Regions from separate parts of the Sphingobacterium sp. G1-14 genome, predicted to be linked through region 2. Evidence: riboswitches for the same ligand, from Rfam matches in the RefSeq annotation. Region 2 holds a riboswitch; the other holds the start of a gene.
What was found. A riboswitch is a leader RNA that binds a small molecule or an ion and turns the genes downstream of it on or off. The one in region 2 is predicted to bind thiamine pyrophosphate.
Positions count from the first base shown of each region.

Region 1: it holds a riboswitch for thiamine pyrophosphate, as region 2 does, so the genes downstream of both, CBM24_RS01925 (TonB-dependent receptor) here and thiS (sulfur carrier protein ThiS) in region 2, are expected to answer to the same signal.

Region 1 covers NZ_CP021381.1:442,324-446,730, forward strand. Annotated here, with positions in the region: gene CBM24_RS01925 (TonB-dependent receptor) at 1-1,793, opposite strand, end outside; TPP riboswitch at 1,848-1,973, opposite strand; gene CBM24_RS01930 (amidohydrolase family protein) at 2,202-3,377, shown strand; gene CBM24_RS01935 (acylphosphatase) at 3,496-3,777, shown strand; gene CBM24_RS01940 (lipopolysaccharide biosynthesis protein) at 3,822-4,407, shown strand, end outside.
Region 2 covers NZ_CP021381.1:3,838,103-3,842,509, reverse strand. Annotated here, with positions in the region: gene CBM24_RS16610 (thiamine phosphate synthase) at 1-290, opposite strand, end outside; gene thiC (phosphomethylpyrimidine synthase ThiC) at 287-2,101, opposite strand; gene thiS (sulfur carrier protein ThiS) at 2,148-2,354, opposite strand; TPP riboswitch at 2,414-2,509, opposite strand; gene CBM24_RS16595 (alpha-L-rhamnosidase) at 2,670-4,407, shown strand, end outside.

The DNA of each region.
Region 1 (4,407 bases), 2.9 Mb from region 2:
TCCTGCATTTTCTCCGGGGTCGGGTCGGGTAAGGCGCTATTTTTCTCTATAAAATCCTTGCGAACAGGTTCTTTCTGTGCAAAGGCATAAGAAGCGTATACATTTGAATGGTCATTTAGCAAATAAGTTGCACCAGCTTTAGGGTTTAAGAAATTAAACTTAGGATGATAATTATAATTTTTCACCTTATCATCATCACCATACATGTGGTAATCTACATTCCGATATTGAATATCGGCCATTAATATCCACTTATCTAGTTTATAATCGACCTTTAAGAAATTACTGAAATCATTTTTTTGTGATTTCCCGAAGTAATATTTATCGTCAAGAAAACCTGTTGATGCATATTGTGCCCAAATCACCTGGCCATAATGTTTTCCTTTGTATTGATTATAAGCTCCACCCCAAGTAATTTCAAGCTGATCATTCGGTCTGTAATTTAGGGCATAGGTCATGCCATAAAAATAATTATCAAGCCATCTCCTGCGGACGAGATCTGTTTTTTGTATGGTATCTTTACCAATGATGACGTTAGGCAAACCGTATTTACTTAGTTTATCTCCGGGTCTCATTTCTTCATAGTAACCATAACCTCTTGTATAGTGTAGGGCTGTATTGAGCGTCAATTTGTCGTTCAGGATATTGGTATAATGAAGTTGATGATGTTTCTGCGTATAATTATCTGTTTGATTTTGATACGTATATAGATTATAATCCCGGCCGGCGTTCATGAAACGATCCTTCTCTGCGCCCGAGATTTCGAGTGCATTATCTGCATAGTCATCCATGCGTGATCGATCGCCAGTAATCAATGGTTCGGGAACGCCATTCCAGGCTTGATATGTCTTTTCTTTTCCCCAGAATACAATTCCTTTTAAAATATGTTTCTTGCCATAATAACCTCCGTCCACATAAAAAGATTGTAAGTCTGAACTACCTCTTTCGATATAACCATCGCTACTGATTCGAGATAATCTGGCATTGAAGGCAAATTTGTCGTTAATTAGCCCGGTACCTACCTTGACTGTATTTTTCCAGGTATTGTAGGAGCCAAATGAATTGTTGAGCTCTGCGTAAGGGGTTTCGACTAACGTATTGGACTGAATATTTAATGAGGCTCCAAATGATCCGGCACCATTCGTCGAAGTCCCAATACCACGCTGAACTTGGATGCTCTCGGTAGAAGAGGCAAAGTCGGGAAGGTTTACAAAAAATGAACCCATGCTCTCCGCATCATTTAAAGGGATTCCATTTAATGTTACGTTGATTCGTTGATTATCCGATCCCCTGATTGTCATTCCGGTATAACCTATACCTGCACCGGCATCGGAATTGACCTGCACGGATGGAGTCTGATTTAAAAGGAATGGAATATCCTGGCCGAGGTTATTACGCGTTATTTCTTCTTTGGAGATGTTTTTAAAGGTTGTAGGAGCATTTCTTTTGGCACGGGTAGATTGAACAAGTACCTCTTCCATTTGAATTGTACTAGGTTCTAACGCTACCGTAAGCTCCAAATTGTCTTTAACATCCACATTTTGGCTCCATGTTTTATATCCAAGAGAAGATACCTGGATCTGGTGCTTACCTGTATTGATACGATATAGTTTAATCAGTCCATTTTTGTCCGATTGGCCAGCGAAGGATGCTTGTCCATCTATGGATATGGAAACATACTGTAAGGGGGTCTGATTAGTATTGTCTACAGCTTTAATTGTCAGATTTTGTTGCGCAATGGCAATTTGGCTTGAAATAGTAGCTAAGGAGCTACAAATCAAAAATTTGATCATGGTAATGTATTTTGTTTGAGTTAAACAAATCATAGCAAGGGGTTACTATGACCGCACTATTTAACTAACCTCTCCCTACGCCAGCATTATCTGGATCAGGTGTACAGAATTTAATCTGTTGGGTATAATCTCAGCCTTTATTTGTGTTCCTGACAAAACAAGGCACCCCTATTCGATGCTGCGAATATATAAATTTAAAATTGAAATGAAGTATAAAGAAGTAATTTATGACAAATGGAAAAGAGTGGATTTGCGGTATTATTTCTTTTTGGTTAAAAATTTGTGCAAATTGTTGTTTTTGGTATTTATTGTTCTTTTTAGGTACCTTGGCATGAATTTTTCTACTAGAGGTATGTATTCATACAGGTCAAAAAATTTTAGTTACTAAATTGATAGTGAGGAGATAAAATGTTAAAATATTTAAGCGCTAATTATATTCTGCCGATTACTTCAATGCCAATAAAAGACGGTATTGTTTCGGTAGATGAGGAGGGGGTAATTCAAGGTATCTATGACCCAACTTCATTTACACCTTCAGATAAAACGAAGGTTGAGAGATATGAAGGAGTGATAATTCCAGGTTTTATCAATGCACATTGCCACATTGAATTGTCGCATATGAAAGGTATTGTTCCTAAAGGTACGGGGCTTCCGAGCTTTCTCAGTAAGGTGATGACAACGCGGTCGGCATCGATGAAAAAAATAGATGACGCTATGGCCAAAGCCGATCGAGATATGTACGAAAATGGTATTGTCGCAGTCGGAGATCACGCCAACACTGATAATTCTTCAAAATTGAAGGAAGATTCACAGATATTATATCACACATTTGTGGAGGTGCTCGGAATTGAACCTGAAGAAGCTGACTTTAAGTTAAAGGAGGCTAAATCGTTGACCCAAGAGTTTAGGAATGGGCATGTATCCATTACTCCGCACGCTCCCTATTCTTGTTCGAAGGTCCTTTTTAAGAAATTCAAGAAGATGGTTCCGGAAACAAATATTATCAGTATTCACAATCAAGAAAGTGAAGAGGAGAATAAACTGTTCCGTTATAAAATGGGTGAGTTCTTGGACTTTTATAAAAGTATAGGAAAAAATGCTGATGCGATTAAGGCGCAGGCAAGAAATTCGATTCAGTCTTATCTTCCTTATTTGCCTTATCCAAATAAATTATTGTTGGTTCATAACACCTATACCTCTCTTAAAGATTTGGATTTTGTAGAGCGTATGGATCGTGATGTGATGTGGTGTCTCTGTCCAAAAGCCAACCTTTATATTGAGGGAACATTACCAAAGGTTCAGAATTTTATGAATGCCGGACAGCGTTTGGTAATCGGAACGGACAGTTTAGCTTCAAACGATACATTGTCCATTTTGGAGGAGCTAAAGGTATTGCATGCGCACTTTGAGGATCTGGATTTCTTGCAGACTATTCAATGGGCTACAATCAATGGTGCTATCGCGTTGAACATTGAGAATGAATTTGGCTCACTTGAAGTGGGTAAAAAACCTGGGATTGTGTTGTTGCAAGGTATGGAACACATGCGCCTAAATGAAGATGTTAAGGTAAAACGTTTAGCGTAGTATTTAATTCCCCAAAACTTCTGTACTTTTGCTCTTATTGAACCGTCCATGACTATAATAACGAAACTATAGTCATGGTAAGTTCCATCTGACCGATGGAAGAAAAAATAAGTTACAGATGAAACATTTGAATATTTCAATAAGAGGTAAAGTACAGGGGGTCTTTTTTAGATTGACAACCAAGGCGGTTGCAGATCAAGTCGGTGTTAGAGGCTTTGTTGTCAATTTAAAAGATGGTTCTGTCTATATAGAGGGCGAGGGCGACGATTTTGCACTAGATTCACTGTTGGAGTTCTGCCAAGAAGGACCCGAGGGTGCAATCGTTGAAAGTGTTGAGGTAAAGGAAGGCGAAATGAAGGGCTTTTCCAATTTTGAAGTAGTTAAAAGAGTTCAATCTTAAGCCGTTTCGCCTTGTCAGTACTTAAAAAATTCGCCGGACAGACCATGATTTATGGCCTGAGTACGATTATAGCCCGTATGCTGTATTTCGTCATGACGCCATTGTATGTCCTCAAATATCCACCTGCGTCCTACGGAATATTTACTAATATGTACGCCTGGGCATCCATGATCAATGCCGTTTTGGCATTTGGAATGGAAACAACTTTTTTTAGGTTTCTCCAAAAAGTCGAAGAAAAGGATAAAAAGCAGGTTTTCAATAACAGTTTTATCGTCATTGCTTCTTTGGCAACATTATTTTTTATTACGGCCATAGTCTTTGCTGGCACTATTGGTAGCTGGTTGAATAAGGGAACTTACAATGCCGATTACGAGAGCTATGTGAAGTATTTCGCCCTCATATTGGCATTGGATGCTTTAGCTATTGTTCCTTTTGCGAAATTGAGATCGGAGGGAAGGCCTATTCGATTTGGTGCTATTAAATTGGCCAACATCGGTATTATGGTTATTCTTAACCTATTCTTTATTGCGCTAGTTCCCTATCTGATAAAAGATGGTGGTACTTTGGGTAATTGGTGTTCCGGTTGGTATAGAAATGAATGGATAGGTTATGTATTTATTTCTAATATTG
Region 2 (4,407 bases):
GATGTCGAACAGATTGCTGTAGACAGCATTTGATTTGTAGATCTATCCTTTCTATTCTTTTCGGTCATATGAATACGTGCGATTCCGAGCTCAGCCGATAGGTGAGGGTGGGAATGTAGGACCAATCTGTCCAGGTACGTTGAATCTATAGATTCAACGTACCTGGACATTTGTAGGTCCGTAAAATGATACTTGCGCAAATGCAGGATATCAAGTCCTTCTTTAAACAAAGCATTTATAATCCCTATTTCAGAAGGGATCGTTTCTGCTGCTGTCAAAGCGATGATCATAAATAGATCTCTTTTCCTTGTGCGATGAATTCCTGCGATTTTTCCAGCATTCCTTGTGCGGCACTATCTCTGATTTCCTGCGTAATTTTCATCGAGCAAAATTTGGGCCCGCACATGGAGCAGAAGTGAGCCACTTTGGCCGCATCCGCAGGCAACGTTTCGTCATGATACTCCCGTGCGGTATCTGGATCCAGGGAAAGGTTGAATTGATCTTCCCACCTAAATTCAAATCTCGCTTTACTCAAGGCATTATCACGGTATTGTGCACCCGGATGTCCTTTGGCCAAATCGGCCGCATGGGCAGCTAGTTTATAGGTGATTACACCGTCTTTAACGTCTTTTTTATTTGGTAGGCCCAGATGTTCTTTGGGCGTCACATAGCAAAGCATCGCACATCCATACCAACCGATCATCGCAGCTCCAATGGCCGACGTGATATGGTCATAACCTGGAGCGATATCAGTTGTTAAGGGACCCAAGGTATAAAATGGAGCTTCGTCACAACAAGCCAATTGCTTGTCCATATTCTCTTTGATCAATTGCATAGGAACATGCCCTGGACCTTCGATCATCACCTGAACATCATGTTTCCAGGCGACCTTGGTGAGTTCGCTCAGTGTTTCGAGCTCAGCAAATTGAGCCGCATCGTTGGCGTCCGCAATGGCTCCTGGACGGAGACCATCGCCAAGTGAAAAAGCAACATCATATCGCTTCATAATCTCACAGATCTCCTCAAAATGGGTATAGAGAAAGTTCTCTTTGTGGTGGAAAAGACACCATTTGGCCATGATAGACCCACCTCTGGAGACAATGCCCGTTACTCGAGAAGCGGTGAGATGGATATAACGAAGCAGTACGCCGGCGTGTATGGTAAAGTACGAAACACCCTGTTCGGCCTGTTCAATCAAGGTATCTTTGAATATTTCCCAGGTAAGGTCCTCGGCCACCCCCTTCACTTTTTCGAGCGCCTGATAGATCGGTACCGTACCGATTGGAACGGGCGAGTTACGGATAATCCATTCGCGGGTTTCGTGAATATTTTTGCCAGTGGATAGGTCCATGATGGTATCGGCTCCCCAACGACAGGCCCATACCGCTTTTTCAACTTCTTCCTCTATACTTGAACTTACGGCGCTATTGCCAATATTGGCATTAATTTTAACAAGAAAGTTGCGCCCGATAATCATGGGTTCACTTTCAGGATGATTTATATTATTGGGGATGATCGCTCTTCCGGCAGCGATTTCCTCACGGACAAATTCTGGTGTAATAGCTTTATTATGTGTTCTAGCGCCAAAGTTTTGCCCTTTATGCTGATGATCCATTCCGGGGGTACTGGCCGTGAGCTGCTCGATACGTTGGTTTTCACGGATAGCAACGTACTCCATTTCTGGGGTAATGATGCCTTGCTTTGCATAATGTAATTGGGTGACATTCCTGCCGGCAGAGGCTACTTTCGGTTTATGGCTATACGCAAATCGGAGTTCATCTAACGTTGGATCAGAAAGGCGTTTTTGTCCATATTCAGAGCTTATGCCAGCTAGCTGTATGACATCCTGACGATCCAAGATCCACTGATCGCGAAGGCGAGGGAGGCCTTTTCGGATATCGATATGGACGGTATCATCCGTATAAGGTCCAGAAGTATCATAAATTGTTACCGGCGGATTAATTTCTACTTCTCCATTCGTTAATTTGGTTGGACTCAAGGTGATTTGACGCATGGCGACTTGAATAGGAAATAGTTTTCCGGATACAAAAATTTTCTTTGCATTTGGAAAGGGTGATTGCGTAATTGTTTCAGCTGTCATTTTTTTCTGTATTGGGTGAATTACTCGGTTGATTTTTTGGAAATGGCTATCCGCCCTGAGATGCGGTAATTAAGATAATCTGATCGTAAGGTTTAAGTGTTGTCGTAGCCCAGTCCTTTTTGGGGATGACTTTGTTGTTGATGGCTACAGCCACACCCTGAGTTTTGCCAGATAATTCCAAAAGCAACAAGCCTTCAAGTGAAGTAAGTGTGGGATCGAAAAATCGAATCTGATGGTTTATTGTAAGTTCCATTCCTTAATTTTTTTGGTAAAACTTTAGGAATGGCTACACAAAGGCACAGCAATGCACCTTGTAGACAGCTCACTTTTCCCTACGCCAGTATGATCCGGATCAGGTTCTAAGGGTAAAATCTCAGCCTGCACGAGCAGACACCCCTAAAGTTGCGACTAAGATAAGGTTATTTTTATGAAAGTTGCAAGAAATTTATTTTACAGACTTAGGCATATTGTGCAGGAAAGTACAGGTCAGTATGTGGGAAATATTTGATATATTAGTTTTTTGAATCAGCTAAAACAATTTAACAACCACCAAGAATAGTATCTTTTAATGCGTAGGATTTTATTGACAACACTGTTGTGTATCGCTAGCAACACTTATGCCCAACCTAAACACAACTGCAGCGCCGTGCAGTTGACATGCGAACATTTGGTCAATCCGTTGGGTATTGATGCAATTCACCCGAGACTTAGCTGGCGACTTGAGGACCAACGTAAAGGTGCGGTACAACAAGCTTATCAGATCCTTTTAGGGCAAGATTCGCTGGCATTACTGAAAGAGACAAAAGATAGCTGGGATAGTGGCAAACAGTTCAGCTCGGCTATGTTAGTGCCCTATAACGGCGCACAGTTAAAGCCACAGACTAAGTACTACTGGAAGGTTAAAATATGGGATAAGGATGGTGTATCAACACGTTCTGAAATAGCATCTTTCGAAACAGGAATGATGGGAATGGACCTTTGGAAAGGAAAATGGATCAGCGACAATAAGGATATTCATGCACGGGAAACGCCTTATTTTAGAAGAGAATTTAAGGCAAATAAGCAGATAAAATCTGCCCGCGCGTATATTGCCACAGCGGGATTATATGAACTTTCCATTAATGGCCAGCGCGTTGGCGACCACCGTCTGGATCCAATGTATACTCGGTTTGACCGACGCACATTGTATGTCGTGACGGACGTAACCCAGCAGCTTCAAAAAGGAGAGAACGCCATTGGCGTTGTTTTGGGGAATGGCTGGTATAATCATCAACCACTGGCCGTTTGGAACTTTGATAAAGCACCATGGCGGGCCCGGCCAACATTCTGTTTAGAACTGAAAATCGTTTATACAGATGGAACGACGGAAACCATTGTTTCGGATAAGCAGTGGAAGACTGCTTCGGGGCCAATCACCTATAATAATATTTACACTGGTGAGCATTACGATGCAAGACTGGAAATACCTAACTGGGATAAACCAAAATACGATGATTCGGCCTGGCCGGCTGTTCAGTATAGAAATGCGCCATCAGCGCATATCGTTTCCCAACAGATGGTACCGATTCGGCTCGTAAAGTCCTATAAGCCAAAATCAGTGACAAAGATAGACCAACGTACCTATGTGTTCGATATGGGCCAGAATATGGCCGGGATTACAAAAATTAGAGTGAAAGGAGCTGCGGGTACTATGCTGCGTATCAAGCATGGTGAGCGATTGCAGGCCGATGGGCATCTTGATCAGTCCAATATTGATGTTTATTATCGGGGCGATAAGGAAAAGGAGCCTTTTCAGACCGATATATTGACCTTAAGTGGCCGCGAGGATGAGTTTATGGCCAAGTTCGGTTACAAAGGGTTTCGTTATGTCGAGGTTAGCAGCAGTGCCGCAATTGCATTGGATAGTTCGGCTGTGACCGCCTATTTTATGCATAGTGATGTGTCTGCTATTGGACAGCTCAAGACATCATCAGCGTTGGTCAATAAACTATGGACAGCGACCAACAATGCCTACTTGTCCAATTTGATGGGCTATCCTACAGACTGTCCGCAACGGGAAAAGAACGGCTGGACAGGGGATGGGCACCTTGCGATTGAAACAGCTCTATACAATTTTGACGGGATAACAGTTTATGAAAAATGGATGGCGGATCATCGTGATGAACAACAGGAGAATGGTGTCTTACCCGATATTATTCCAACTGGCGGATGGGGCTACGGTACCGCAAATGGTTTGGATTGGACAAGCACCATTGCCATCATTCCATGGCAGATCTATCAGTTTTATGGAGATCCACGTGCATTAG